Regions from separate parts of the Companilactobacillus zhachilii genome, predicted to be linked through region 2. Evidence: predicted binding sites of a transcription regulator. Region 2 holds the regulator's gene; each other region holds the start of a gene.
What was found. The regulator Rex, encoded in region 2, represses fermentation and respiration genes when NADH is low (regulators of the CRP and FNR family bind a similar motif). The targets are predictions, from matches to a motif close to TTGTGAANTANTTCACAA.
Positions count from the first base shown of each region.

Region 1: a site for Rex is predicted at 4,359-4,376, ahead of D1B17_RS07130 (GntP family permease). Genes of this name have one in related genera too.
Region 3: a site for Rex is predicted at 3,535-3,552, ahead of tdcB (bifunctional threonine ammonia-lyase/L-serine ammonia-lyase TdcB). Genes of this name have one in related genera too.

Region 1 covers NZ_CP031933.2:1,571,535-1,582,147, reverse strand. The annotation lists gene D1B17_RS07155 (NupC/NupG family nucleoside CNT transporter) at 1-146, shown strand, start outside; partial or broken gene D1B17_RS07150 (LysR family transcriptional regulator) at 229-1,034, opposite strand; gene D1B17_RS07145 (aldo/keto reductase) at 1,180-2,040, shown strand; gene D1B17_RS07140 (alpha/beta hydrolase) at 2,288-3,013, opposite strand; gene D1B17_RS07135 (CdaR family transcriptional regulator) at 3,098-4,147, opposite strand; gene D1B17_RS07130 (GntP family permease) at 4,412-5,695, shown strand; gene D1B17_RS07125 (glycerate kinase family protein) at 5,709-6,854, shown strand; gene D1B17_RS07120 (GNAT family N-acetyltransferase) at 6,978-7,430, opposite strand; gene D1B17_RS07115 (ATP-binding cassette domain-containing protein) at 7,952-10,213, shown strand; gene D1B17_RS07110 (hypothetical protein) at 10,261-10,590, shown strand.
Region 2 covers NZ_CP031933.2:2,053,409-2,064,021, forward strand. The annotation lists gene groL (chaperonin GroEL) at 1-1,356, opposite strand, end outside; gene groES (co-chaperone GroES) at 1,414-1,698, opposite strand; gene D1B17_RS09470 (CPBP family intramembrane glutamic endopeptidase) at 1,841-2,467, shown strand; gene D1B17_RS09475 (cation:dicarboxylate symporter family transporter) at 2,559-3,839, opposite strand; gene manA (mannose-6-phosphate isomerase, class I) at 4,287-5,255, opposite strand; gene D1B17_RS09485 (redox-sensing transcriptional repressor Rex) at 5,276-5,926, opposite strand; gene D1B17_RS09490 (ABC-F family ATP-binding cassette domain-containing protein) at 6,063-7,976, shown strand; partial or broken gene D1B17_RS09495 (DUF368 domain-containing protein) at 8,469-9,319, shown strand; gene D1B17_RS09500 (hypothetical protein) at 9,496-10,215, opposite strand; gene D1B17_RS09505 (PFL family protein) at 10,336-10,613, opposite strand, start outside.
Region 3 covers NZ_CP031933.2:356,836-367,448, forward strand. The annotation lists gene D1B17_RS01570 (LCP family protein) at 1-440, shown strand, start outside; gene D1B17_RS01575 (GntR family transcriptional regulator) at 786-1,511, opposite strand; gene D1B17_RS01580 (glycoside hydrolase family 1 protein) at 1,666-3,066, shown strand; gene tdcB (bifunctional threonine ammonia-lyase/L-serine ammonia-lyase TdcB) at 3,638-4,636, shown strand; gene D1B17_RS01590 (C69 family dipeptidase) at 4,966-6,402, shown strand; gene sdaAB (L-serine ammonia-lyase, iron-sulfur-dependent subunit beta) at 7,023-7,694, shown strand; gene sdaAA (L-serine ammonia-lyase, iron-sulfur-dependent, subunit alpha) at 7,709-8,575, shown strand; gene D1B17_RS01605 (C69 family dipeptidase) at 8,602-10,026, shown strand; gene D1B17_RS01610 (AraC family transcriptional regulator) at 10,503-10,613, shown strand, end outside.

The DNA.
Region 1 (10,613 bases), 480 kb from region 2:
CCTTAGGTATGATTATCGGTTGTTTCAAGGGAATTGTTGATAAAGAAAAGAACGACGTTATTTCTAAAAACGTTGGTTACATGTTGCTTTCAGGTATTTTGGTATCACTTCTGTCAGCAGCCTTTGTTGGATTGTTTGTTTGGTAATTGTGAATGTAAATAGGTTCTTCAGTTTTGGTTACACGCCGACTGAGGAACCTATTTTTTGTTCGTTAAAAATTGTATGGTTCTAAATCCAGGCATCAGAAAGTGACTTTATTACGGGATTTACTAGTTCACGTTGTTCTTTTAAATAAGAGGCATAAAATTCCATAGTTGCTTCTTTGTCACTAATAGGGATTTCAACTCGATCATCATTTTCATTGTCGGCATGAGTAACATCAATTTTGGAAATATTAGTGCTAAAGTATGGAAAATTAGAGTATTTGGTTATTTCAGTAAAGGCATCAATTTGACTTTGATAAAGAAATTTAGCATTAGGGATATGAGTTTGGATAATTTGTTTCCAGATACCAATATCAATTAAAACAATGAAACTAGTTCCTTTGAGCTCTGAAAATTTAACAGAGTTTTTATTAGCTAAATAGGTGAATTTATCTAAGTTAACCGATAACTTTTCAGTACCAATAAACCGCGATTCAATATCGTCAGTTAAAATTTCCTGATTAGTTATGATTAAGGAAAAATTATTTTGCCTGAGCAGTGTAGCAACTGAGTCAGGAGTAATAAATTGATCGGTTAAGTTGGCATTTGATGGTAATTCGATTGTCTTTAAGGCAATCAGTGGACCTGGTGCGACGGAAGCAATTTTAATTTGGTGATGTGCTTCTTCAAAGTCTCTAACAACCGTCAACTTTCGGTCAATGTGATGCGATTAGGCTGACGATCAAACAGCTTCACACCAAAATCTTCTTCAAGTTTTTGCATACCGCGAGTAATAGTTGGCTGTGTGACCATCAATTGTTTAGCTGTTTCAGCAAGAGTCTTATATTTAGCAAAGGTAACCAGTTCTTCTAACAAGTAGTTTTCAATCATTAGTCTGCTCCTTAGTATACGTCAATCGTATAGTAGCATGTTTATCTAGTAATTTTCAAAGATAAGCTTTGGCTTTAGAATGAATTCATCACTTGGATAAAGAGGTCCAACAAATGCAAACTACTAAAATAAAAAGAGGGTATTTATGATGGAAAATATTTTATTGAATGATGGTAATAAGATTCCAGCAGTTGGATTTGGAGTCTTTCGAATTCCCAACGATGGATCAACTTACAAAGCTGTTTTACAAGCATTAAAGGTTGGTTATCGTCATATTGATACAGCGGCAGCATATTTTAATGAAGCTGAAGTTGGTAAGGCGATTGCTGATAGTGGTATTGATCGAAAAGACATCTTTGTTACTAGTAAATTATGGCTTCAAGATTATGGTTATGAGGCGGCCAAGAAGGGATTAGCGACTTCATTAAAGAAACTAGGCTTAGATTATATCGATCTATATTTGCTACACCAGCCTTATGGGGATGTAGTTGGAGCTTGGAAGGCCTTAGAAGAAGGCCAGAAAAATGGACAAATTAAGTCGATTGGTGTCAGCAATATGACCCCTAAGATTTGGAATAACTTTGTACCACAATTTAAGACTTTGCCTGCTGTTAACCAAGTTGAATTTAATCCTTATTTTCAACAGGTTGAATTACGTAAAGTTTTAGCTCCAGCTGATGTTAAAATTGAGGCTTGGGGACCTTTGGGACAAGGTAATAGTGAATTGTTTGCTGAACCATTGATTAAACAATTGTCTGAAAAATATCATAAAGATGCCGGTCAAATTATTTTAAGATTTGAAAATCAATTGGGTATTATTGTATTGCCAAAATCAACTCATGAGACACGTATGAAGAGTAATATGGAGTTATTTGACTTTGAACTGACGAATTCCGAAATGGAGGCAATGACAAAATTGGATAAAGGTCATGGTTCACATAATCCAGATGCACCGGGTGTAGAGTCGATGCTTCTGTCAGCTTTTGATGTTCACTCTAATGACTAGAATCAGGGACAAAACTAATATTATTTTTAAACATGCAGCATAGACGTGGAATAAAACATAGCTTTTTCCACTCAAAACAAATAGCTCCAGCAATCCAAAATCGGATTACTGGGGCTATTTGCCTTAATACTCGAAAGTTGAGCATGTTTTGTCCCACTATTTGCTTAATTTAAATATTGTAAAGCTTGATCAAATGTTTCAATCATATGTGTGGGTTTTACAATTAAGTCGATTATTAAAATAAAAATCAGTCTAACCATTTAAAGACTTTATCGATGTTTTCACCCCAAGTTTTCCAGGAATGATTACCCTTTACAGGCATCCAAGTGTAACGACCTTTAGCATGAATTGAGAGAAAGTTTTTAAACATGATGTTATCTTCATGCATAAAATCTTCATCGCCACAAAGTGTCAAAATTTGTTGTTGCGGTTGATGTTTATTGTAAATATTAGTTAATTGATTTTGAGCAATTTCTTCAGGACTAGTGAAGATACTGTCGAAGGTATTTTTGGGCATTGGTCCTTTAGGATTGTCACGAAAGTGTTCAATGTCAGTAATCGGTGAGAGGGCTGCTACTTTGCTGAATTGAAGATCATTTAAAAAGGCTATTTTCAAAGCTCCGTAACCACCCATACTGGAACCGACGATATAGTTTTGAGCGCGACTCTTTGAGATGGGCAATAGATTTTGCATTTTAGGAATAAATTCGTCAATAAAGTAAGAATAGTAAGGGATGAAATTAGAGTCAGAATAAAAGGCATTGCGACCTTCAGGCATAATGATGACCCAGTTGTGTTCCCTAGCCATTTTTTCAACGTTAACATGTCGGATCCAAGCAGAGTCATCACCAGTGTAACCGTGTAATAGCCAAACTGCCGTATAGTCATGTTTGTTAGTATCAGGAACTACCACGGTTGTTTTGAAGTAAGTGTGTAAATAATTAGTTCGATAACTAAGATTCATTAAAACCATTGTAAAAGCCTCGCCTTATTGTAGATTCAATCAAATAATAAGCATTATTTAAGAAAAAGTCCATTCATGCCCTTGAACAAGCAATTATTTGTGTTCGTATTGATATTTTTTGAAATATAAGTAATTAACGTAGAGCTGGAGAGTGTCCGTTAAGTCATGTAAATTAAGTCCAAAATATTCAGAAATATTATTTAAGCGATAATTAGTCGTATTGCGGTGAATGTTCAAAGCCTGGGATGTATCCGTTACGTTACCGTTATGTTTGAAATACGAATCTAAGGTTTCGAGCAGTTCCAGACCGGAGTTTGTTTTTAAGAAACCCTTGAAAATGTCCAATGTGTGGTTGGAATGCAGATTGCTTTCTAAAAGATGATTCAAAAAACTTATTTGCTTGAAGTAATAAATATCGGTCAATTCTAATTCGGTACTAACCGTTATTGTATCTTGAGCTTGTTTGACAGCCTCTTTGAGATTGATTGTGCGATTGCTAATACCAATTTTTAAATGATTATCCTGACAAAATTTAAGATAGCGGAGTAAGTCTGATTTGTTTTTTGTGATAATGAGTTGTTGGTTAGTAGTTTTACTAAAGCTGAAATCAGTTGGGTTAAGTTGAAGTTTGACTAACGATTTAGCCGCGATTATAACGGCATAACGCTTGACCGATAAATCGATTTTTAGTGTTTGGGCACGAAGTCTCAACTCATCGTTATTTAAGATATTGTCAGTACTAGTCCATTGATAAAGAAAATGATTCAGACTTTCCTTGCGCTGATTTTCAAGTTTGGTGCTGTTGATTTGAGAAATCAATAATTCGGTAGAAATTTTAAGTAGGGATGCTAAAGGCGTTACTTTTTTCGGATCACCAGTAATTCCAATAACTCCGATAGTTTCACCATTGAATTCGACAGGAATATTGACACCGGGCTGACCAAATTTACCAAAAGATTCGACCATGGGTTTAGTTTTACCACTTTGAATCGTGTCAATCGCACCAATGTGAAGAGTATTTATCCGTTCTTTATTACCACTAGCAATGATGTAACCTTTTTCGTTCATCATATTAATATTGTAGGGGACACTCTCCATCATTTTATCAACGATTGATTGTGCCAGATTCGGGTCTAGTTTCATTTTATTTACTTCCTTGTGCATTATTATGCAATCTTTCATGAAAACGGTAAGCTTATGATTTGTGCATATAAATATTTTACAATATTTTTTTGGATTGAAACATTGATTTAACAGGAAATATATTTAAAATTTAAAAGAATTTCCAAAAACCTTTGTGCATTTGTACATTGATTTAGCTAAGTTATCACTGTATTATACACTCGTTAATTAATTGTTAAAAACTTAACAAGAGGAATGTTTTCGAGGAAGGGTGTATTTGGAAGAATGGTTATTGCTTGGTGGGCAGCATTATTAGGACTGCTTTTAGCGATTGGTTTAATTTTATTTCGAGTTAATCCGGTCTATGCTTTGATGTTCGGTGCAATTGTTGGTTGTTTAGTAGGTGGATTGTCACTTGCACAAACGACAGATACGATTGTAAAAGGAAGCTCTGGTGTGATGGGCACGATAGTTCGAGTAATTGCGGCTGGAGTTTTAGCTGGGGTAATGATGGAATCTGGTGCCGCTAACGTCATTGCTTCAAATATTGTCAATCGTTTTAGTGATCGATTAGCGATACTAGCTTTAGCATTATCAACTATGGTTTTGACAGGTGTTGGTATCTTTATCCCAGTCGCCGTGTTGATTGTTGCTCCAATTGCCTTAGAAGTTGGTCAAAAGATGCATTACAGTAAGCTTTCATTACTAGTGGCATTGTCTGGTGGTGGTAAAGCGGGTAACGTTATTTCACCTAATCCAAATACGATTGCGGCAGCTAAGGGCTTCAATGTTGATTTATCACAGGTAATGATTGCCGATTTTATTCCAGCAATTGTTGGTTTGATTGTGACAGTAATTTTAGCAACATTGATCAAAAATCGGGGAGAGTTTGTGGCGGACACCAAAAAGTTTGAAACTAAGACTCAAGCTGATTTGCCTAGTTTGAGAACAGCGATTGTTACGCCGTTAGTGGCTGTTGTATTATTATTGATTACTCCATTAGGCGATATTTTAGGTATTAAGTCATTGGCATCATTTAACTTAGATGCGATGTATATTTTGCCAATTGCTGGTTTGATTGGTGCGATTGCTATGGGACAGAGTAAGAAATTCTTAGTCTACATGCAAAAAGGCTTAGCCCGAATGACGGATGTTGTTTTGATTTTAATTGGTGCTGGTGCGATTGCTGGGCTAGTTTCAGTCTCTAACTTGCCCCAAAAGGTAGTTGAAATTGTTCAAGCTTCAGGTATTTCGGGAACATTCTTGGCACCGATTGCCGGTATTTTGATGGCTGCTGCCACAGCTTCGACATCGACGGGTGTTATTCTTGCTTCTAATTCCTTTAGCAAGTCAATTCTGTCCTTTGGAATTTCGGGGACAGGTGCAGCTGCCATGGTTCATACTGGTGCCACAGTTATTGATCAATTGCCACACGGTAACTACTTCCATGTCACGGCCAAAGCGGTTGATATGCACTTTAAAGAACGTATGAGTGTCGTCTTTTGGGAAATGCTGGTTGGACTTTCCATGACGATTGTTGCAACGTTAATGTATGGAAATTTGTTCTAGAGGTGGGATATAAATGAAAATTGTTTTGGCTCCAGATTCTTATAAAAATTCTTTAACAGCTAAGGAAGTTGCTCAATCCTTACGTAAGGGTTTTGAGCGAGTTTATCCTGATGCTGAATATGTTAATGTTCCCATGGCTGATGGTGGCGAGGGAACAGTTCAGTCATTAGTTGATGCGAAAAATGGGCAAATGGTTACCGAACAAGTAATTAATCCGTTAGGTAACAAAGCGGAAGCACATTATGGTCTGATTGATGATGGTCAAGTGGCAGTCATCGAAATGGCCGAAGCTAGTGGTATCCAATATATTAATCAATTTACCCAAAATCCTTATATTACAACTACTTTTGGAACGGGTGAATTAATTAAATCAGCAATTAAACATGGGGCTAAAACGGTAATCATTGGAATTGGTGGTTCAGCTACGAATGATGGTGGTGCTGGTATGGCGCAAGCCTTAGGTGCCCATTTAATTGATGATAAAGGTGAAGAATTACAATATGGCGGTGCTATGTTGCAAAAGCTTGATCATATCGATATTTCAGAAATGTTACCTGAATTAGCCGATGTAAAGGTCATTATTGCTTCAGATGTAACGAATCCCTTAACAGGCCCCGATGGTGCTAGTCAGGTCTTCGGACCCCAAAAAGGTGCTAGTCCAGAAATGGTCGAGTTTTTGGATCAAGCATTGTCACATTATGCTGATATTTTAAAACGTGATTTACATAAAGATCTTGAACAAGTCGCTGGTGCCGGTGCTGCGGGTGGATTAGGAGCTGGTTTATTAGCCTTTACCAACTCTCAAATGCGCTCAGGTGTTGACATTGTAGTTGATTATACCGATTTGAAGTCGAAAGTTAAGGATGCTGACGTTGTTGTTACAGGCGAAGGACAAATTGATTTTCAAACTAAATTTGGTAAGACCCCAATTGGAGTAGCTAAGGCCACTAAAGCTGTTAATCCTGATACAACAGTTATCGCCGTGGCTGGTTCAATTGGTAAAAAGATTTCAGAATTATATCCATTAGGCATTGATGCCATTTTCACCTGTGTTCCGGGTGTTGAAGAACTATCGACTGCCATTAAAAATACAGACCAGAACCTACAACAAGTAGCCGAGAATATCGGCCGCTTAATCAAAAATACGAAACAAAACTAAAATTTTATTGTGAAAAAGAAAAAAGAGTGTGATAAAACATACTCTTTTTTCGATTCTTAAAACAAATGGCTCCAGCAACCTAAAATCAGATTGCTGGAGCCATTTTTTAGCAAAAAAAGCTATTTAGTTTCGTATATTTAATTTCATCTTTAAAACAGGGAATGGTTTTCCTTGATCGTCAGTTTCATGTCTTTGGTAAGCAACAAAGCCAATATGTTCATAGAACCCAACTGCTTGGGGATTTTGCTCATTAACAGTTAACCTGTCAGCTTGATAGTTTTTGATGCCAAATTGAATTAATCGCTTACCTACACCTTGACCACGATATTTTTGATCAATAAAAAGCATGGCAATCTCTGAACCGTCGATACCCATGAAACCGATTGGTAGTTGTTGTTCGTTAACGGCAATAATTAAATTTGGAATTTGTGTCAGAATATCAGGCATGGAGTTTTTGAAATATTGAATGTCAGTTTCGGTTAAGAAAGAGTGGGTATTGCGTACAGCATTTTCCCAAACAACAGTTAATTGCTTGATTAGTTGTGGGGTACGTTTAGTTACAGGAATTATTTTCAAGATTTTTCTCCTTTGGTTTAGATTGGACATTTTTATATCAGATTAAAATAGGTCTTGAATCAATCAACCATTAACTTACAAAGTAATCATACTATATTCTTTTTAAAAACGCGTAGTGCCAGTTAATTTTTGTTAGGGATTTAAAATTATTTTTGAAATCAGAATATATTCTTTATCCAATGATTTTAGCCTTCAGAGACATAATAATGCATAGAATCATTCACTATTGATTCGAAATCAAAGAATGAACTAGCCGGAAAGAGGAAAAATTTTGGACGCTGTGCAGGTGGCGTTAACACTTTAGTGTTTACACCACGGGACGACTTTTGAAATTCGCGGTTTTTGCGAGGTTCAAAAGCGAGCCGAAAGGCCTCGGCTTTCGGCGGTCCCCATAGCGACCAAAATTTTTTCCTCTTGGAGGCGGCATATTTAAGAAACACCACACGTTTTTAAAAATAAGTTTGAATTAGATTTTTTATTGCTGTATGCTATTTGTCCAATATAAATAGGGGGGAAGATAGTTGAGTGAATTTATTGAAGCTATAGGTGCAAAAAATAATAATTTGCAAGACGTTTCAGTCAAAATACCCAAGCATCAAATTACAGTTTTTACAGGATTGTCTGGTTCGGGCAAATCTTCTTTGGTATTTGATACGATAGCTGCTGAGTCACAACGGTTGTTGAATGAAACTTATTCAGCTTTTGTACAACAGATGTTGCCTAAGTATGAAGCTCCGCAAGTTGAAGCAATTAACAATTTACCAGTTTCCATTGTCATCGATCAAAAGAAAATCGGTGGGAATGCGCGCTCCACGGTTGGAACGATTACAGAAATTTATACCGGCTTACGTTTGCTTTACTCTCGAATTGCCAAACCATTTGTCGGTTATTCAATGGTATATTCATTTAACAATCCAACGGGTATGTGTCCAACTTGTCAGGGCCTAGGCGTTACGAAGCAAGCAGATATTCATAAGTTACTTGATTTTGATAAGTCACTTAACGAAGGTGCGATTCAATTTCCAACCTTTCAGCCTGGTGGTTTTCGCTGGCTAAGATATACCGAAACAGGTAATTTTGATAATGACAAAAAGATTCGTGATTACTCTGAAGTAGAGTTAAAAAGATTATTGTTTGATAAAGGAAGTCAGCCGGATAATCCCACATCGAAGTGGCCCAAAACGTCTAAATATGTGGGAGTTGTCGAGCGTATTAAAACGACAATCATGGAAAAAGGTGGTTTACACTATCAAAAGGCTTTAAATGAAGTTTTCAACGAACAAACTTGTCCTGATTGCCATGGAACCAGAGTAAATGAAATGATTCGCTCAGCCAAGATCAATGGTCGATCAATTGCTGATTGTAGTGAGATGGCGATTGACGATTTAATTGAATTTTTAAAGCAGATACACGGTAATCAAGAGATTGATTTAGTTTTGAAAAATCTTCTGACGAGATTGAATAGTTTAAAAGTTGTTGGATTAGATTATTTAACGTTAAGTCGTTCAACTACTTCACTTTCTGGTGGTGAGTCTCAACGAATTAAAATGACCAAACATTTGAACAGTGCCCTGAGCGATGTTTGCTATATTTTTGATGAGCCAAGTGTGGGGTTACATCCGCAAGATTTGCTAGGAATTAATAAAATATTTACGAAGTTACGTGATCAGGGCAATACTGTATTATTGATAGATCACGACCCCGATGTTATTAAAATTGCAGATAATGTTATCGAGATGGGGCCCGGAGCAGGGAAAAAAGGTGGGCAAATTACTTTTGAAGGAACTTATCAAGCCTTGCTAAGTTCTCAGACGGTGACTGGGCAGGCCTTGTGCCAGAAACAGCATTTGAATACTAAAAAATCAGATTTTCAACAATTTTATCAATTACAGCATGCTCATAAATATAATGTTCAAGACGCTTCCATCAAAATACCTAAGAATGCTTTAACGGTGGTAACAGGTGTCGCTGGATCAGGTAAGAGTACGTTGGTTCGAGAGTTATTTACTAAAAAATATCAACAGGCAGTGACATTTGATCAGAGTGCTATTAAAGGAAGCAATCGGTCTAATATTTTAACTTATTTGGGTGTTTTTGATGATATTAGAAAACAGTTTGCTAAAGTATCACAACGACCAGCTTCACTATTTAGTTTTAATGGTCAAGGAGGGTGTCCTGAATGTCATGGAAAAGGATATATTAAATTTGATTTGGCATATATGGGAGACGTTAAACAAACTTGCGAAAAATGTCACGGCAAACGTTATAGCGATGAGGCATTGAAAGTTAAGTATCATGGGTTAAATATTTTTGAAACTTTACAACTGACAGCCAGCGATGGATTAGGTTTGTTTTCCAAACGAATTGATTTTGTTTTGCAAAATTTGTTAGATGCCAATCTAGGTTACTTGAACTTAGGACAAAGTTTAGATACCTTGTCAGGTGGTGAGCTGCAAAGGTTAAAGATTGCCAAAAGTTTAGGTGAGGCCAAACAGAGTGATTTATTGATTTTGGATGAGCCAAGTACGGGGCTACATGAGTCCGATATTAAGCAATTATTGAAGTTAATGGAGAGTCTACTGGCGGCTGGTAAAACACTGATTGTTTTGGAACATAACTTATCAATTATTTCACAGGCTCAATGGATCATTGATTTGGGACCACGTGGTGGACGTTACGGCGGACAAATACTTTTCCAAGGATATCCAGTTGATTTAATAAAGAATCAGACTTCATTTACAGCGCAACATTTACGCAGTTTTTGCTTGTCAACAAACCACTAGTTGCGTAATACTTAATAGTAGAGATGTTGTAAGAGGTGATAACACAAATGAATAATGAAATTAAATATATCATGGATGAACTTGGGGTTATCTATGGATTTTATCAAGATAAGTTTAGTTTGAAACGAATTAAAAGTTATATTTTGAGTATGCCTGAAGGTAAGAAAATTGTGAATGTTTCTGCCGGAAAGGTGCCAATGTATGATCATCAAGTTGATTTGCCAATTGCTGAATTTGATGACCACAGTGATTCTGTTGGTTTGTTGCAGGTTAACCATACGATGGTTAATAATAGATCAGCTGAAGATATTGCTGCTGATACGCAACGCGTTATTGAATTAGTCAATCGTTTGATTAAGATGATTTCTCCTAAATAAATATGCCGCCTCCAGGAAAAAAA
Region 2 (10,613 bases):
AGCAATTTGACGGAGTGGTTCTTCAAGAGCACGAGCGACGATGTTGATACCTGTTTGGATATCACCTTCAGCTTTAAGTGCAGTAACTTTGCCTAAAACATTCATCAAGGCTGTACCACCACCAGCAACGTAACCTTCTTCAACAGCGGCACGTGTGGCATTTAGAGCATCTTCAATTCTATACTTGCGTTCCTTCAATTCAGTTTCAGTAGCAGCACCAACTTTAACAACAGCAACACCACCAGCTAATTTAGCTAGACGTTCTTGTAACTTGTCTTTGTCAAAGTCTGAAGTTGTTTCACTGATTTGTTTCTTGATCAAATCAACACGTTCTTGGATGGCAGCTTTGTCACCAGAACCTTCAACAATTGTTGTGTTGTCCTTTGTAACGGTAACTTTACCAGCTTGACCTAATTGATCCATAGTTGTGTCTTTTAGTTCAAGACCAAGGTCTGAAGTAATAACTGTACCACCAGTCAATGTAGCAATATCTTCAAGTTGAGCCTTACGACGGTCACCAAAGCCTGGAGCCTTAACAGCAACAACGTTGAATGTACCACGAATTTTGTTCAAAACAAGTGTTGGTAGTGCTTCACCTTCGATATCATCAGCAATAATCAATAGTGACTTACCTTGTTGAACAATCTTTTGTAGTAATGGCAAGATATCTTGAATGTTTGAAATCTTCTTGTCAGTAATCAAGATGTAAGGATTGTCGAGGTCAGCTTCCATCTTATCGTTATCTGTAACCATGTATTGTGAAATGTATCCACGATCAAATTGCATACCTTCAACAACATCTAGTGTTGTATCGATACCCTTTGATTCTTCAATTGTGATAACACCATCGTTACCAACTTTTTCCATGGCATCAGCAATTAATTTACCAGTTTCTTCACTAGCTGATGAAACTGAAGCTACTTGAGCAATATCATTCTTACCTGAAACCTTGTGTGAAATCTTGTGAAGTTCATCAACAGCAGCATCTGTAGCCTTTTCGATACCAGTTCTGATACCAACAGGGTTAGCACCGGCTGTAACGTTCTTCATACCCTCTTTAACGATTGCTTGTGTCAAAACGGTAGCTGTAGTAGTACCATCACCAGCAATGTCATTTGTCTTTGAAGCTACTTCAGAAACAAGCTTTGCACCCATGTTTTCGAAGTGGTCTTCTAATTCGATACTTTTAGCGATTGTAACACCATCATTTGTGATCTCTGGTGAACCATAACTCTTTTCAAGAACAACGTTTCTACCCTTAGGTCCGATTGTTGTCTTAACTGTATCAGCTAGTTTATTAACACCATCTAACATCTTTGAACGTGCATCTTCTGAAAATTTAATTTCTTTAGCCATTAATTTTCACACTCCATAATTTAAAATAAATTTTTCTTGTTTAAGTTTTAATTTTAATTAGTCAACGATTGCCATGACATCTTTTTCATGAAGGATTAAATATTCATTGTCTTCGTACTTAACTGTTGAGCCTGCATATTTATCAAAAAGAATCTTGTCACCCTTTTTAATACTCATAGGTAATTTAGTACCATTATCAGCAACTAGACCGTCACCTACGGCAACAACTTCGGCTGTTTGGGGCTTTTCCTTAGCGTTGTTTGCTAAAACAATGCCACCAACTGTCTTTTCTTCTTCTTTATCGACTGTTACAATGACTCTATCTCCAAGTGGTTTTAACAATTTAAATACCTCCAGTAATATTAATTCAATGTTTTTGTAAGTCTTTTAGCACTCAACTATCTCTTGTGCTAATCACAAGTTTTATATTAACATTATATTGTGAAGTTGCAAGTATTTACCTTTAAAAAATATGGGGGAAATTATGTCTTATCGAACAAATCAGTTTTTCACATTATTGGCCTATATCCTGTTATTATCATTAGGTTCCATCCTAACGATGTTCTCTATCACAGGCTCAGCCTACTTTATAACCGTTACGATTGCTGCATTGATTGTAACCGGTCTAATGATTTATTTAGTCAAACAGAGTGGTCCATTGGAATTTGAAAAAAGCTCAGACTTAAATCATGATTTGCAATGGATTATTTTAGGAACAGTTGGGGCACTAGTCGTTCAATTTGGAATCGGCTTTGCAGATAAATTACTTTTCCACGCTAGTACCGATTCTCAAAACACACTCAGTTTGTTACTAATGGTCAAAGAATATCCATACTATTTCATCTACGTGATGATTGCGGCTCCAATCATGGAAGAAATTATTTTTAGACGTGTCTTTTTTGCCAATTTGATTAAGCCAACTAACATTTATATTGCTGCAATTATTTCAGCACTCTTGTTTGCTTTTATGCATCAAGATACCAGATTTTTAGTTTACGTATTTATGGGCCTTTGGTTCTCATTCGTTTACTACAAGTCAGAAAATATTTACGTCAGCGCCGGCAGTCACATTCTGATGAATGCCATTGTATTGACGTTAGGAATCATATAGTAATTTCCATATGCATAAAAAATAGCCTACCATTTTTCGGTAGGCTATTTCTGTGTGTTTAAATCGTTTTTGACTACATGGAGTGTCTTTACTAATCCCCACGTGTATATGACGCAACATACTTTTCCCGTTTATCTTCATCAAATTCCTTTTCACTCTTAGCTATAATAACTGTAGCAAGTGAATTTCCGACAACGTTAACAGCAGTACGTCCCATATCTACGAGACGGTCGATACCAGCAATGAAGGTCAAACCTTGCATTGGAACACCGATTGTCGATACTGTGGCTAGGAGTACAACAAACGATGCTCCGGGCACTCCGGCCATCCCCTTAGATGTTAACATCAATACCACTACAAGGGTAATTTGTTGCCCAATGGTTAAGTGAATATTGTAAGCTTGAGCGAGGAATAATGCAGCCAATGATTGATAAATGGCTGAACCATCAAGATTAAATGTATAGCCAGTTGGAATTACGAAAGAAACGATTCCTTTTGATGATCCATAATCTTGCATTTTTTCCATCATTTTTGGCAAAGCAGCTTCTGAACTAGCTGTTGTAAAAGCTAATGTCACTTCATTTTCAATAATTCTAAACAACTCATAAAATCTAACATGAAATAAATGTCCCACGGCTGCCATAACGACAAATACGAAAAATGCCATTGTCGCATAAGCAATCAAAATAAATAGTCCTAACGGTTTCAATGAATTGAAGCCCATTTCACCGACAGTGACACCAATCAAAGCACAGACACCAATTGGAGCTAAACGCATAACCCAATTAGTAACCTTAAACATCACATTAGCTACGGCATTTAAAACTTCAGTAATAATTTTGCCTTGCTTGCCGATTGAAGCCGTTCCTAGTCCAAAGAGAACTGAGAAGAAGATAATTGGCAACATATCACCCTTACCTAGTGATTCAAAGATGTTAGTTGGGATGATACTCATCAAGATTGACCAAATACCCGAATGTTTTGCAGTTTTAGCAGTTGCAGTATATTGACTAATATCCGAACCTTTTAGGCTATGGATATCAATATAGGTACCGGGGTGGGTAACATTAGCCACCACAATCCCAATAATAATCGCTAAAGTAGTCATAATTTCAAAATAAATTAAAGTTTTTAACCCGATTCGACCAAGTTTCTTAATATCTCCCATATTGGCGATACCAACAGTCAAACAAGAGATAACGATTGGTAGAACAATCATTTGAATCATTGAAATAAACATGGTTCCAATGTTCTGCATTACTTGTATAGCAACCTTATTTTGGTAAAATACTTGTCCCAAAATAATTCCTAGGATCAGGCCAATAATAATTTGCCAACCTAGACTAACTCGAAAAAAACGTTGTCTTTGCAATTTTAAGTCCCCTTTTGAATTAACATGTCTTTAATTATAGAAGATTTTTTAAGAAATAGGGGAATGATAGCGATTTCAAATTAAAATATTTTTCATTTTCTTAATTAGTCCGAACAAAATCAGAATGTAACGTCATTATTGTTCTATTTTTACTTAATTTTGAGATAAAAAAAGTCGGAATATACGGATTTATTTTTCCGGTATTTCGACTTTTCTTAATGTTTTTTGGGTTTTTGATTAGAAATTACTATTTTTTGATTGTAATTGTATATGTTTATCTGCAACTGTAATCAAAAAAGAGGTTAAATATGCAGCGGCTCTGAAACGGGCTACAACAGGGCAACTCCTTCCGCTTTTCATAACTATGCAAATCACACGCAAAACCAGCGTGTAATTCACATAGTTACGAAAATGCTCGGGAGCTGACCGCCCTGTTTCCGCCCTCTTTTATTCTTCTCCAGACTCTGAAGCTATAATATCCAAGTCACCTGACAACTTCCAAGCATCAACTGTTGCTGGAACTATCAAATGGATACCTTTCTTCAAATCATAATCTTTACCATCAACGGTAATCTTACCTTCTCCACTTAACACAGAGATTAATGTATACTTACCAATTTGGTGGTGTAATTCAACTGGTTCTTTGATTTCCCAGTGATAAACTGAGAAAAATGGTGATACTGGTGGTTGAACGAAGGTTGTAAATTTATTTTGTCCAACTTGTTTTGATTCGATATTTAATTTTGGATCTTTATGAGGAACGGTAATTGTGTCTTCTGATTGTTTAATGTGAAGATCACGTTTCTTGCCTGTTGTCTTGTCGACACGATCATAGTCATACAAGCGATATGTTGTATCTGAACTTTGTTGGGTTTCCAAGGCCATGATACCCTTATTCAAAGCATGCACAGTTCCACTTGGTACGTAATAGAAATCGCCTGTCTTAACAGGAACTTTTCTCAATAAGTGGTCCCAATCGCCTGATTCGATCATTTGATCAAGTTCAGCTTTATTCTTAGCATTGTGACCGTAAATCAAGTATGAACCTGGTTCAGCATCAATGATATACCAGCATTCAGTCTTACCTAATTCATGCTCATGTTCAGCAGCATAGGCATTATCTGGGTGCACTTGAACAGAAAGACTTGCTTCAGCATCCAAAATTTTTGTCAACAATGGGAAGACTTTGCCTTTAGGATTGCCAAATAGTTCACTATGATTTTTCCAAAGGTCATCAACGTATTGACCAGCAAATTCGCCGTTTTCAACTTCTGATCTGCCATGTGGGTGTCCAGAAATAGCCCAGCATTCACCGATAGTGCCATCAGGAATGTTATAACCAAATTTAGTTTCTAATTTTCTGCCGCCCCAGATTTTTTCATGGAAGACAGGTTTCAAAAATAATGGTTCACTCATAAAAAAATTCCCCCAAAAGTTTAGTTTGTCTCTTCGTTCATTGACTTATCACGATCCAAGAAGAAAATCAGTGTCTGCAATTCATTAGCTAAGTCAACATAATGAACACGGATACTGTTTGGAACATTGATGATAACTGGTGTAAAGTTCAAGATTCCTCGAACCCCTGCATCAGCTAACAAGTCAGCCGTCGTTTGTGCAGCGTTTGATGAAACTGTCAAAATACAGACATCGATCTGTTGCAAGTTAAGTTGTTCCTTCAATTCACTAATATCGTAAACTGGAACTCCACTCTTAACTGTACCGACAATTTCCTTATTTATATCAAAAGCTGCCGCAATTCGAACATTATTCGTCCGAGAAAAGTTATAATTTAGTAAGGCGTTACCTAAATTACCAACTCCAACTAAGGCTACATTGGTTCGTTTATCTTGATTCAACAGCTTCTTAAAGAAGACCACTAAATCGTTTACATCGTAGCCATAACCACGTTTCCCAAGTGCACCTAGATATGAGAAGTCACGTCTAATTGTAGCACTATCAATCTTGACCCCTTCTGATAATTCACCAGAGGAGATTTTTTTTGTACCTTCATCCTTGAGAAATTGGAAGTAACGATAATAAATTGGTAAACGCTTTATTGTTGCGTTTGGAACTGTTGTTTTTGTCATAATTTACCACCATATGTGTGTCATTTCACTAACATTCATAGTAAATAAAAATCACTAAAAACGCAATACGTTAAACCTATAAAGGCATAAATTATTAATTAATGATAAAATTGTGAATACATAAAGGAGTTATATTTTGATTTTATTACAAGCACAAAACATTACGAAAAATTTCGGAACAAAGAAACTTTTTTCCAATGTCAGTTTTGAGATTCAAGACAACAGCCGCATCGGTTTAGTCGGTCGAAACGGTGTCGGAAAATCAACTTTGTTGAAGATTATCTCTGATCAAGAGAGTTACAACAGTGGCAATATTGCCCTAAAAAAAGATACTAATATTGGTTATTTAGCCCAGGATTCTGGACTCGATAGTGACAATCAAATCTTTTTGGAAATGGAAAAAGTTTTTGATTATCTTAAAGAACAAGAAAAGAAAATGCACGCTCTAGAAGAGAAACTTGCCAATCCAAATGTCGACGATTACGATGCCATTCTGAAACAATATGACCAACTACAAAATACTTTCCGTCAAGAAAATGGTTACGGTTATCAATCAGAAATCCGCAGCGTTCTAAAGGGATTCGGCTTTGATGAAGATGTTTGGAAAAACCAAATTTCTACTCTTTCTGGTGGTGAAAGATCTCGTTTAGCTATGGCAAAGATGCTTTTGGAACATCACGATATCTTACTTTTGGATGAACCGACTAACCATTTGGACATCAATACCGTCGAATGGTTAGAAAGTTATCTGAAAGGTTATCGTGGTGCATTAGTTATCGTTTCCCATGACCAATACTTCCTTGATAAAGTTACGACCGAGATTGTTGAAATCAATCAACATTCATCAACTCACTACTCTGGTAATTATTCTTTCTACTTGCAAGAAAAGAAAAAGAACCAAGAAGTTGCTTGGAAACATTACGAAGAACAACAAGCTGAAATCAAGAAAACTGAAGAGTACATTCAAAAAAATATTGTTCGTGCTTCAACAACTAAGATGGCCCAGAGTCGTCGTAAAAAGTTGGAACACATGGATGTTTTGGAACGTCCTGGCAGTGATCAAGGTTCAGTTCACTTCTCATTTGATATCGACAAAGAAAGTGGTAACGATGTTTTACTAGTCAAAGATGCTGCAATCGGATACGATAACGAAATCATGTCTGAGCCTATCAACTTAGATGTCAAAAAAGGTGAACGCGTTGGTATCATTGGACCAAATGGTATTGGTAAATCAACTTTTCTTAAATCAATTTTAGGTAAAATTCCTCTAATCAAAGGAACTAGTCAATTTGGTGCCAATGTTCAAGTCGGTTACTACGACCAGAATTTAAAGGGCCTTGATCCTAAAAAAGACGTTCTTCACGAAATCTGGGACCGTTATCCACGACTAGATGAACAAATTATCCGCAAAAAGTTAGGTGCTTTCCTATTCAGCGGTGATGATGTTCTCAAGCCAGTTGCAGGACTATCTGGTGGTGAAAAAGCTCGATTAACATTAACAAAATTATCAATGGAAAATAATAATTTTCTTGTAATGGACGAACCGACAAACCACTTGGACATTGACAGTAAGGAAGTCCTAGAAGATGCCCTCAAGAGTTTTGCCGGAACCGTCCTCTTCGTATCCCATGATCGTTACCTTTTGAATACACTAGCTAGCCGTATTGTCGATATCGGTAGTCACGGAAGCACAATTTATCTTGGTGACTACGATTACTACTTGGAGAAGACAACCGACAAGCCTACTGAAGAAGAAACTGAAAAGGCTTCAACTGTTAGTGAAAAGAAGGTTGAGTATCAACAATCTAAGGAACAACAAAAACAAGAACGAAAATTACGTCGTCAAGTTGAAGACCTTGAAAGTCAGCTTGCTGAACTAGAAGCTAAGAATACTGCTATTCAAAAAGAAATGACTAAGGAAGAAAATCTCACTTCATACAGCAAATTGGCCGATCTTCAAAAAGAACTCGACGAAAATAAAGCGCAACAAGATAAAATCGAAGAACAATGGACTGAAAAATCTATCGAATTGGAAGACTTTAATAGTTAATATTGTTCCCTTTTTTATTTTGAGATGGGCAATTATGGACATTAGAGTGTATGTTTTGGTTACTTTTATATAAAATTAATAGCTCCAGTAATCCAATTTAGGATTGCTGGAGCTATTTGCCTTAATCAGCTAAAGATTGAAAGTTTTAAAATAAACTTTAAGTTGTGATGTTCTAGTTCTTCAGAGTATAAAGATAGTAACTCATTCTGTATAAAAAATAACGAATAAATTTGCCGGAAAGAACAAGAAATTTCGGTCGCTGTGAAAGTGGCGTTAACACTTTAATGTTTACACCGCGGGATGACTTTTGAAACTCGCGGTTTTTGCGAGCTTCGAGACCGTTCTTCGGCTCAAATCGGCCCCATAGCGACCAAAATTTCTTGCTCTTGGAGGCGGAACATTTAACTATCACCACGCGTATTCCATATTTTAATTGCCATAACATATATTTTTTGATAATGTGAATAAAATAACTTTTTCTAAAGAGGATATATGAAAACAAAACGAGATAATATTTTTATTCGCTTTTTCAAGGGTGTAATCATCGCTTTAGGGTTCATTCTCCCCGGAGTTTCCGGCGGTGTCTTAGCGGCCATTATGGGTATTTATGCACGTCTATTGAGTTTCATGGCTCACGTTCGTAAAAACTTCAAACGTGATTTTCTATATTTTTACCAATAGGTATAGGTGGAATTGTCGGTATCGGTGTCCTATCCAAACCACTAGAATATCTCTTAGCCAACTATCAAATGATTGTCCTATGGGGCTTTGCTGGTACCATTTTTGGAACTTTGCCCACATTGGTTAGGGAATCCACTTCTCAAACAAAACGTGACAAAATTGATATCATTTGGTTTTTCAGTATGCTCATCGGCGGAGGATTATTCCTCTACTTCATGAGTGAAATTTTAGGAACCATCCCTGCTAATTTCTTTGGTTTCATTATTGCGGGTATTCTGATTGCTTTGGGTGTATTGGTTCCCGGATTAAGCCCATCAAATTTATTAATTATCCTAGGCTTGTACACTCCAATGTTAAAAGGATTCAAAACTTTTGATCCGCTCGTATTCATTCCCATTGCAATTGGAGGAATTATTTCACTATTGACCTTCTCCAAGGCTATGGAAAGTTTAATTAAACATCATCATTCCCGAGTGTATCATTTCATCTTAGGAATCGTTTTAGCCAGTACCATTTTGATTCTGATACCCAACCCCTATTTGGCCGAAAGTATTTCCTACCAAAATGTCACCGGCATGGACTGGTTGTTGAGCATTGCTTTCTTCATCGTTGGCTGTCTGTTAGCACTTTGGATGAGTCGATTAGAGGATAAATATAAATAGAAAATGGCTTCAGTAATACGATGTAACTAATTTGATAAAAAAGTGCTGTATTGTTTGAAGTTGAATATAATCAAAAAAGCTAGATATTTCTTCTTGGTATAAATCCCAAAAGAATATCTAGCTTTTTTGCTCTATTTCAAATTGACACTACAAATTTAAGGTCAAAATATTTTTTGTTACAAACTTATTTTTTTCAGATAATTGCTTTTAATTTTATAAGACGTAGTTAAACGGTCATCAACTATCGGTTGAATCGAATCTGAATATTGATTCTCAAATGTTGCATTATTGCCGGCTTTCAACGTTTCAATCCCCAACAAATCTTGATAATGGAAAACTTGTTTCATGGTAAATTTATTACCCGACATCAAGCCTAAGATTGGGAAATCATTCGTCTGCTCTGTTACGAAATGCATCACATTGTTGAATGTCAATTCATCTCTATCACGTGGATTAGCAGTGTAATCGGTAATCGCATCATTGGCAAATTTGAAATCAACTGGATCAGTTAATCCATTACCCCAAGTTAAATTCCAATATTGCTTGTGATGGTCATATTTAACTCGATGCCATGACTCGTAGTTTAACGATGAGAACATATCTTGATTAGACTCAAAAATTACTGCAACATATGTAAATACTTTAATATCATTTTCAAAAGTTACGTCAATAAAAGGAATAAACACGTGATTTTCATCAATAAATGTATTAAAGTCGACGAACTTTTCTATAATATAATTTTTAGCGTCTACCAATGTCGATTCTCGTTTTTGAACGTAATCAAAGGCAGGTACTTCATAAGCGTGGTTTTCATTATTGGAAGTTTTGGTATAAATATTATCTGTTTGGTCATCATACTTTAAAATGATGTATGAAATTTTAGTTCTGGTTTTCATTAATACACCTCCCATACTTTGTACCACAAATGACGTCATAATATAAGTAATTTTTCCAAAAAAATAGACTATGACAAAATAAATGAATTTAAACCTTCTGTCACAGTCTAGTATAAAACTTTAATTTTTGAATGAGTGGATTGGTGCTGGAATTCGACCACCACGATGGATAAAATCAGCCGGGCTATTTGTATTGACTGCCATTACAGGAGCTTTCCCAAACAAGCCACCAAATTCAACGACGTCTCCAACTTTTTTACCAGTGGCGGGGATAATTCTCACAGCCGTTGTCTTATTATTGATCACACCAATGGCAGCTTCATCAGCAATCATGCCACTAATTGTTTCCGCGGTTGTATCACCAGGAATCGCAATCATATCTAACCCAACTGAACAAA
Region 3 (10,613 bases), 1.0 Mb from region 2:
CTCGAGGCGATTATGGACGTCAAGTTCGTCAGCAACAAATTCTTCGAGCAGTCGTTAAAAAGCTTGAACAACCAAAATATATCGTGAAAGTGCCTGATTTAATTAAGAAATTGGGTAACGATATTAATACTGATTTAACGACCTCTGAAATTGATCAACTAATTTTGAAGTATCACAGCAGTGCTAGCAAAATGGAATTCAATCAAATCCAAGGGAAAACAGCTTGGATAAATGAGAGCTCGTATCAAATTTTGCCAACAGATACGATGCAAAATGCTTCAAATAAATTACGTGATAATCTGGGCTTAGAACAACAAACTTTAGATAATACCGAAACACGTTTGAATGCCAAAAATAAAACATTTTTTGCTAATGAAGATGATATTAATTACAATACTTTCGATTTAGATACAGTTCATTACACAGAAAATACATATTAAAATAGAAGATTAAAGGCTAGATATTTTTTTAGGATTTATGCAAAAAAATATCTAGCCTTTTTGATTATATTCAATTTCATGTGATGTTCTGGTTTATTCAAAACAACGAATAAACCAGCCGGAAAGAGACAGAAAATTAGGTTGCAGTGAAGGTGGCGTTAGAGCTTCAACGCTTACACCACGGGACGAGTTTTGAAATTTGTGTACCTTGCAAAGTTCAAAATCGAGATTGGAGACTGCTCTTTGGCTCCAATCGGTCCCCACAGCAATCTAATTTTCTGTCTCTTGGAGGCGGCCTATTATTATTTCCGCAGCATATTTATCTTTCGACTTTTGGCTAGTTGATTACAATGTAATATCAGCCGTTAAGCGACTTGTCTGGTAAGGAAAACGTGATTCAGAAATTTCAAATGGCTGACCATCATCAAGATAGCTTAATTGGTTAATAACCAGTACGGGTTCACCAATTTTTTTAGCAATGCCGGTTTCAACGTCAGTTTCGTCGGCTTTATCGGCACGAACGATTCGGTGGGTTCCTTCAATACTTAGTCCTTCTTGTTGTAGGTGACCGTAGATTGATTTTTCCAAAATTTCTTCAGTTAAGGTTGTGATTGCTGTGGGCATAATTGTATGTTCATAAGCAAATATTTTTCCATTAACGTAACGAACACGGCGGATGACGTAGACGGGCTCAGTTGGCTGAATAATTAGTTTATTAGCTTCTTCAGTAGTAGGAATGCGTGCTGATAATTCTAAAACTTTACTAGTAACTTTTTTACCTTGATTGGTCATGGTAGCCCCGAAAGGTTTGTCGATTGGTGAAACTTTTCCAAAATTATCGCTGTGTTGGTTAGGGACATAGTCTTTACGAACATAGGTGCCAGAGCCACGTTTTGAATAGACCATACCTTCAACCATCAATAATTGGAGTGCTTTGTGGACAGTAATTCGTGTTGTATTGAACTTTTTAGCAATTTGATTTTGATCGGGCATCAGTTCACCCGGTTCATATTTGCCGTTTTGAATTTGAACTCTTAAGGTGTTCGCAACTTCCTTATATTTGTATGCCATAAATATCCCCTAGACCATTTCAATACTAGTTTAGCATTAATGAGTAATAATTTCCGTCTCTTTTAAAAGTATATACTTATTATTAATGAGTCATTTACATTATATAGTTTTGTGGTATGCTGAAAGCGTATTCAAAAGAGAGGACGGATAAATCATGACGAATAAATTGCCAGAGGATTTCTTTTGGGGAAGCTCTACTTCTAGTATGCAAACTGAGGGTGCTTGGAATATAGATGGTAAAGGAAAATCTGTTTATGACATTAAAGAAGCAACCGAAAATACTTCTGATTGGCATGATGCGATTGACGAATATCACCGTTATGAAGAGGATATCAATTTGATGGCTAACCAAGGAATGAACTTTTATCGGTTCCAAATTTCTTGGAGTCGGGTTGATCCGGATGGCGATGGCAACTTTAATGAAGCGGGAATTGAGTTTTATGATAAGTTGATCAATGCATTATTGAAACGTAATATTACGCCAATGATTTGTCTGTATCATTTTGACATGCCGTTAAAATTAGCTGAAAAGTACAATGGCTTTTTGTCACGACCAGTGGTGAGTGCTTTTGTCAGATATGGTACGGAAATGGTCAAACGTTTTGGTGATCGAGTTAAATATTGGATTACCTTTAATGAACAAAATTTATATCACACGAGTGAAGTTTTCAAAATATCTGGTTATATGAAAGGTGACCAAACGATTGATGAAATGTATCAAATTAGTCACCATGTCATGTTGGCCCATGCAGGAGTTGCTAATTATATTCATCAAAAAACTGACTGTTTAATTGGTGGAATGTTGGCTTATAGCGAAGTTTATCCTGCTACACCAAATCCTAGGGATGTGTTATATGCCCGCCAAATCAATGAATTTTTAAATCGTAACTTATTAGATGCTTTCGTTTATGGTCGCTACTCACATGAAGTAATGACCTATATTAAAAATCACAAAATTGAGATGGACTACCAATTAAATGACGATGAGGCTTTGATTCAAGTTACATCAGACTTTTTAGCATTTAGTTATTATCGTAGTGAAACAATTAGTGCCGATGAAGTGCCAGATGGAACAGTCCCTAATCTATATTTGGATTATGGTGCTAAAGAAAATCCATTTTTACAAACGTCAGAGTTTGGTTGGCAAATTGATCCATTAGGTTTCCGAGATATTTTGACCAAAGTTTATAATGATTATTGTGTGCCAATGTTTCCAATCGAAAATGGTCTTGGCGTGCGTGAGAAGTATGACGGTTCGGAAATCCAAGATGATTATCGAATTAATTATATGCGCGACCACATCCAAGCAATGAAGGATGCCATTTTAGAAGATGGTGTTGAAGTATTAGGATACTTAGGTTGGGGATTGATTGACATTCCTAGTTCTAGCGGTAATATGGATAAACGCTATGGAACAGTTTATGTTGACCGAACTAATCATGATTTGAAAAAGATGGAGAGAATTCCTAAAAAGAGCTATTGGTGGTTGAAACAAGTTATTGAAAGTAATGGCGCTGATTTAGACAATTTGACTCCAGCTGCGGTTGATAGTTAAATATGCCGCCTCCAAGAGCAAGAAATTTTGGTCGCTATGGGGACCGGTTGGAGCCAAGGTCTCCAACCTCGATTTTGAACCTCGCAAGAACCGCGAGTTTCAAAAGTCGTCCCGTGGTGTAAGCGCTGAAGCGCTAACGCCACCTGCACAGCGACCAAAATTTCTTGCTCTTTCCGGCTATTTTTTTTAATCAACTAACATCACACGCTTTTTTAATACGATGTGACTGATTAAATAAGGGATGCATTATTTTAAATTGAATATAGTTAAACAGGCTAGATATTTTTCGGAACTTACTTAGGAAAAATATCTAGCCTTTTTATGGTCGATTCTATGACCTGGTAAGGGGTAGAAATTCAGGAATTGGATTGCTCCTTTTTTATTGAAAACAAACTAAATAATTTCATGAAAATTTATCATATCAGATTCTGAAGACATCTGTTCACCCTTGATAGACGGCTAAAAATAATGTGAGAATAATCACAAAAATGGTTGTTTCAGTTAAATGTAAGCGTTAACATGAAAATGCAATGAGTTTTGGAGGTGGGTAAAAATGATGTCTATTGAAGATATGAAACTGGAACAACGATTTGATAATCCGGTTACTCTGCACGATATTAAAAAAGCGGCAAAATTGATTCATCAAGTTGGGCGAGTGACGCCTTTGATTCAATCAATGTTTTTAAGTCGAGATGTAACTGGTGGTGAGGTGTATTTGAAGCTTGAGAATATGCAACTGACCGGTTCATTTAAATTTCGCGGTGCTTTTAATAAGATTAATCATTTAAGTGCGGCCGAAAAAGCTCGTGGCGTTATTACTGCTTCTGCGGGTAATCATGCTCAAGGGGTGGCTTTGACGTCTAAATTGTTAGGAATTAAAGCCATCGTTGTCATGCCAAAGGGTGCTCCTTTAGCAAAACAGCAAGCTACTTCTGGCTATGGAGCTGAAGTTATTTTACATGGTGATACCTTTGATGAGGCACATCAATTTATGGAGGAGGAAGCCACTAAGAGCGGTTATACCATTGTTGATCCATATGATGATGTTGATGTCATCGCTGGTCAGGGTTCAATAGGATTGGAAATTTTGAACCAGCTGGCAGATGTAGATACAGTGATTGTTCCCGTTGGTGGCGGTGGCTTAATCTCAGGTATTGCAACAGCCATCAAAACTGTTAACCCCGCAATTCATTTAATTGGCGTGCAATCAGAAAAGGTTCACGGAATGACAGCATCCTATCAAGCTAATGAAATTACAACCTTTGGGGCAGGAAAAACTTTGGCTGATGGGACGGCAGTAGCGACGCCTGGAAAAATCACTTTTCCCATTACGAAACACTTGGTGGACGAAATGATTTTGGTCAATGAAGATGAAATTGCCACGGCAATGAAAGATTTATTGCAGCGAGCTAAAGTCGTTGCAGAAGGTGCAGGAGCACTACCCACAGCAGCATTAGAAGCACATAAAATTGATTCTTGTTGGCTTGAAAATAAGAAAATTGTGGCGTTAGTTTCTGGCGGTAATGTTGATCTTGAACAAGTTGCAACAAATATTGATCAGTTTGTGTGAAATGTGTCGCCTCCAAGAGCAAGAAAATTTGGTCGCTATGGGGATCGCTTGGAGCCAAGGTCTCCCAGCTCGATTTTGGGCCTTACTGAGAACCGTAAGTCTCAAAAGTCGTCCCGTGGTGTAAGCGCTGAAGCGCCAACACCACCTGCACAGCGACCAAAACCTCTTGCTCTTTCCAGTTAGCTTATTTAAATCAATAGTTAACAATTTTTATTCATTAGTGGCTGAAGTAGCGGGTGAGAGAGAATTAATCATAATAAGGGTGTTTTAAAAATTTGAGAACGCGTATCATAAATGATATAAAGATTTTTTTAATTGGGGGATAAAAAATGACAGAACTCGATCGATTTGAAGCATCAGCTTGTACATCAATTATGGTAGGAAAAAAAGCTTCCATGGACGGAGCAACGTATATTTCTAGAAACGAAGACCGTATGTTGGCTATTGAACCTAAACGTGTCATCGTTCAACCAGCTGTTTCTGGACGCCATGAAACTTATGTCTCACCTTATAACAAAATGACTGCACCTTATCCAGAAAGTGGTTACCGCTATACTGCAACGCCAAGCACTAACCAAAAGACTGCTGGTCCTAATGAGGAAGATGGGTTTAATGAGAAAAACGTTGGAATGAGTGCAACTGAAAGTGTCTATGCTAATGAAAAAGTTTTAGCATTTGATCCATATGTTAAAAATGGTCTAGCTGAAGATTCTTTGGCAACCTTAGTTTTGCCATATATTGATTCAGCACGTGACGGTGTGAAGTATTTAGGTGATTTAGTTGCTAAATATGGTTCCGCTGAAGGTAATGGATTGCAATTCAACGATAAAAACGAAGTTTGGTATATGGAAGTTGTTACCGGACATCAGTGGGTTGCCGTTCGAATCCCTGATGACTGTTACGCTGTGGCTGCCAATCAAGTGGCTATTCAGGATATCGATTTTAATGACCCAGAAAATTATATGTGGGCTGATGGAATTCAAGAATTTGTTAGTGAAAATGATTTGAACCCTGATTTTGACCGTTGGGACTTTAGACACATTTTTGGAACAGATACAGAGCAAGATCACCATTACAATACGCCAAGAGTTTGGTTTGCCCAACGTTATTTGAACCCATCAATTGAACAAGACCCAGAATCACCAGAAATACCTTTTATCAGAAAAGCTGAGAAGAAGATTGCAGTAGAAGATATCCAATATATTTTGAAGTCCCACTATAATGAAACAAAATATGACCCAATGGGAAGTGGCTCCGACCATGATAAACGAACATATCGTGCCATTTCATTATCAAGAACCGCTAACTCACACATTTTACAAATGAGAGATTCAGATAAGAATGGAGCTGCTGGAGTAGAATGGACTGGATTTGGAATCCCAAGCTTCTGCCCCCACGTACCATTTTTCACCAATGCCAATGATATTGACGAATCCTACAGCTATACACCAGATAAATTAGATATGAAGAGCGCCTATTGGATGTACGAAACCTTAGCAATGGTCGTAGAATCACATTACAAAGAATTCGTAGAGCCAAACCTCGATTATCAAAAAGAGTTGTCATCATGGGCCAGAAGAAAGATTGCTGAAGTAGACAAGAAAGCAGTCACAATGAGAGGCGATGCATTGACAGATTACTTAACAGAACAAAATAAAGAAATCATCAAACATTATAACGACGCAACAAAAGCCCATATTGCAGATTTGATTACAAAAGGAACCGAATTGTCGAAGTTAACATTTAAGATGGATCCAAATCTGTAGAGAGCGCAGATGGGGCGCCCAGCTCCCGAGCATTTGCATGACTTCACGAATTATCCGCGTACTTTGCGGATGATTTGGGAAGTTAGGCAAAGCGGAAGGAGTTGCCCCATCGTAGCTCGTTTTAGAGCCGCTGCAGTCATATGGTCTAAAAAACAACTGCATATATACAAAAGTAACGACAAATACCCCACAAAAAAATACCTCCCAAACCAACAACCAAGGCAGGTGTAAAAGGTATTTGTCGTTTTTTATATAAAAGATATGAAATACCACTCGACCATAATCGAAATCAACTTTGAGAATCGAATATTAAATCTGTCATATCAAAAAAATTATCTTTACAAAAGTGGATTTTAAATTATAGAAATTAGTCGGAAGAATCGAGAAAGCTTACTGGCAGTGAAAGTGGCGTTAGAGCTTGCCACCGGGCGTGTTTGGAGACTTGCTTGCAAGGCTTCAAACCGAGGTCTGAGACCTTGGCTCAGGCCAATCCGCACAGCCAGTCAAGCTTTCTCGATTCTGGAGACAACATATATAAAATCCAATAAATAAAAATAATAATGAATTAACCCATCAATAATTGTAAAATCTAGTTATTGAATACAAAGAGGTACAAAACCATGAAGGATATACGTTTTAAGAGTGTTTTTGACATTATTGGACCAGTAATGGTTGGACCCAGTAGTTCACATACTGCTGGAGCTGCCAGAATTGGAAAGGTGGTCCATGATATCTTTGGTGAAAAGCCAGATAAAATTACGATTGATTTATATGAATCTTTTGCCAAAACTTACCGTGGCCATGGGACTGACGTTGCCATTGTCGGTGGTCTTTTAGGTATGGAGCCAGATGATGAGCATTTGGCAGATTCGCTAAAGATTGCTTATGAACAAGGTATCAAAGTGGCTTTTGTACCAAAAAGTGACAAAGTCGATCATCCAAATACAGCTAAGATAACGCTAGTTAAAGGCGACCATGAATTATCCGTGACAGGCGTTTCAATCGGTGGCGGTAATATTCAAATTTCTGAAATCAATGGATTTAAGATGTCTCTTAGCTTGGGAACACCGACCTATATTACGGTTCATCAAGATATTGCGGGAATGATTGCAAAAGTAACTGATGTTTTCTTAAACTTTAATATCAATATTGGAACAATGACGGTTACTAGAGCTTCAAAAGGTGAAAAAGCAATTATGATTATCGAAGTTGATGAACGTCGTGATCGACCAGAAATTTTGGAGAAACTCAAAGCTTTGCCTCATGTCGATAATGCAACATATTTTGAATAATAAGGGAGTTCAAGATGTTTTATACAATTAAGGAATTAGTTGAAAAAAGTGCCAATTATGATTCAGTTGCTGACTTGATGGTTCAAACTGAGATGGAAAATACTAGTCGCAGTAAAGAGTTTATTCGTTCGCAAATGGAACGTAATTTGGAAGTTATGGAAAAATCAATTAAACAAGGTATTGCTGGAGTTAAATCCGTAACCGGTTTGACTGGTGGGGATGCAAAATTGATGGATACTTATATTAAAAAAGGTGATTTTTTAAGTGGTGAACCAATTTTGGAAGCCGTTCGTAACGCTGTGGCGGTCAATGAAGTTAATGCCAAAATGGGCTTAATTTGTGCTACACCGACAGCCGGTAGTGCCGGAGTTTTGGCCGGAGTGCTAGTGGCGACAAGGGATAGGCTTCATTTAACACGTGATCAACAAGTTGATTTTCTCTTTACGGCGGGAGCATTTGGATTGGTTATTGCTAACAATTCATCAATCGCTGGAGCTGAAGGTGGTTGTCAGGCTGAAGTCGGTTCGGCTGCTGCCATGGCCTCGGCTGCTTTAGTTTGTGCTAAGGGTGGAACGGCCCAACAAGCTGCTGAAGCAATTTCCATCACACTTCAAAATATGATGGGACTTGTTTGTGATCCTGTGGCTGGTTTAGTTGAAGTACCTTGTGTTAAACGAAATGCCCTTGGTTCTTCACAAGCAATGATTTCGGCCGACATGGCTTTAGCAGGAATTAAGAGTGTTATTCCAGTTGATGAAGTTGTTGAAGCAATGCACAAAGTTGGGCAACAGATGCCTTCCATTTTTAAGGAAACCGCTGAAGGTGGTTTAGCTACAACACCAACAGCTTTGAAATTGAAAAAAGAAATTTTTGGAGATTAGAATAAATAAAAAGAGGGATTTTAATTATGAGACAACATACACATATGGCTTGTACATCAATTATGGTCGGTAAAAAAGCTGCAATGGACGGTGTGAATTACATTGCCCGTAATGAGGATAATTTTGTAGCCAACTGGCCTAAGCGTTTTATCGTGCAAGTTGCAGCAAAGAATCGCCATGAAACTTACACATCACCTTACAATAAATTGAGTGTTGAGTTACCAGAAAATGGCTATCGTTATACCGCTTCACCCGATGCCAATCAAGATGAGGGTTGGTATGAAGAAGATGGTATCAATGAAAAGAATGTTGGTATGAGTGCCACTGAGAGTGTGACAGCAAATGAAAAAGTTTTGGCATATGATCCATTGATTGAAAATGGTGTCGCCGAAGATTCGATTACCACCTTAGTTTTGCCATATATCGATTCAGCACGTGACGGCGTAAAATACTTAGGAAACTTGATTGCTAAGTATGGTTCGACTGAAAGTAACGGAGTAGAGTTTTTTGATGAAAATGAAATTTGGTATATGGAATTAGCTACGGGACATCACTGGGTGGCTATTAGAATTCCGGATGATTGTTACGTTATAGCGGCTAATCAAATTGGAATTGAAACGATTGATTTCAATGATCCTGACAATTACATGTGGTCAGATGGTATCCAAGAATTTGTTAGCGAAAACGATTTGAACCCTGATACCGATAGTTGGAATTTCCGCCATATCTTTGGAACAAGCACCAAACAAGACCGTCATTACAACACCCCACGTGTTTGGTATGGTCAAAAAGTTTTGAATCCTTCAACTGAACAAGACCCTGAATCAAATGATTTACCATTCTTGAGAAAACCAGAGAAGAAAATTTCTATAGAAGATATCCAATATATTTTGGCATCACATTATAACGAAACAAAATATGATCCAATTGGTAGCGGTAGTGAAGAAGACAAGAAACGTTATCGGGCTATTTCATTATCAAGAACAGCAAATTCCCATATTTTGCAATTACGAGATTCTAAGAAAACAGCCGCTAATGCAGTGGAATGGAAAGCATTAGGAATCCCAAGTTTCACACCATACGTACCATTCTTTACTAATGCAGATGATATTGATGAATCATACAGTTACGTGCCAGAAAAGTTGGATATGAAGAGCGCTTATTGGATGTATGAGACCTTATCAATGATTGTTGAAAGCCATTATAGCGACTTTGCGACCGATAATTTAGATTATCAAAAAGAATTAGCTTCATGGGCTAGAAGAAAATTGGCCGAAGTTGATAAAGCAACAAAAGGAATGACAGGCCAAGAATTGACAGATTACTTAACCGAGCAAAATTATCAAATAGCCAAACATTTTAACAATGCAACGAGGGACCATATTGCAGATTTAATTACCAAGGGAACTGAATTGTCGAAGTTGACATTTAAGATGGATCCAAATCTGTAGAGAGCGAAGACAGGGCGTCCAGCTCCCGAGCATTTTCGTAACTTGATGAATTGCCCGCTGTACTTTGCGGGCGATTTATCAAGTTATGAAAAGCGGAAGGAGTTGCCCTGTCGTAGCTCGTTTTAGAGCCGCTGCAGTCATATGGTCTAAAAAACAACTGAATATATAACAACAAAAAAGCCACTGAATTCTAAAAAAATTCAGTGGCTTTTTCCATACTCAGAATAAAGCAAATTAAGGACAACTTCCTAAATCCCAAACAAAAGAATATACACTTAAAAAAAATTTTTTGTCTAGATTACTACTGATTTTAAGCCTCCAGAAATTCAGTAATAACAAGTACTTGTCTATAAAACATAAATAATTACATTAGAATTTGAACCAATAACTTTGAGTTTATAAATAGATTTATGAACTTTTTTTTGATAGGATAACTTCTTGTTTTGATGCAATCTAATTCTTTGGAGGGAATTTTCGTGGAACAGGATTTACAATACACGCAATATTTAGATTCGATGCGCTCATATACTGAACGCAATCAAGCAGATAAAGCATTAATTCTAATTGGCTATGTAGAGCGAGATTTT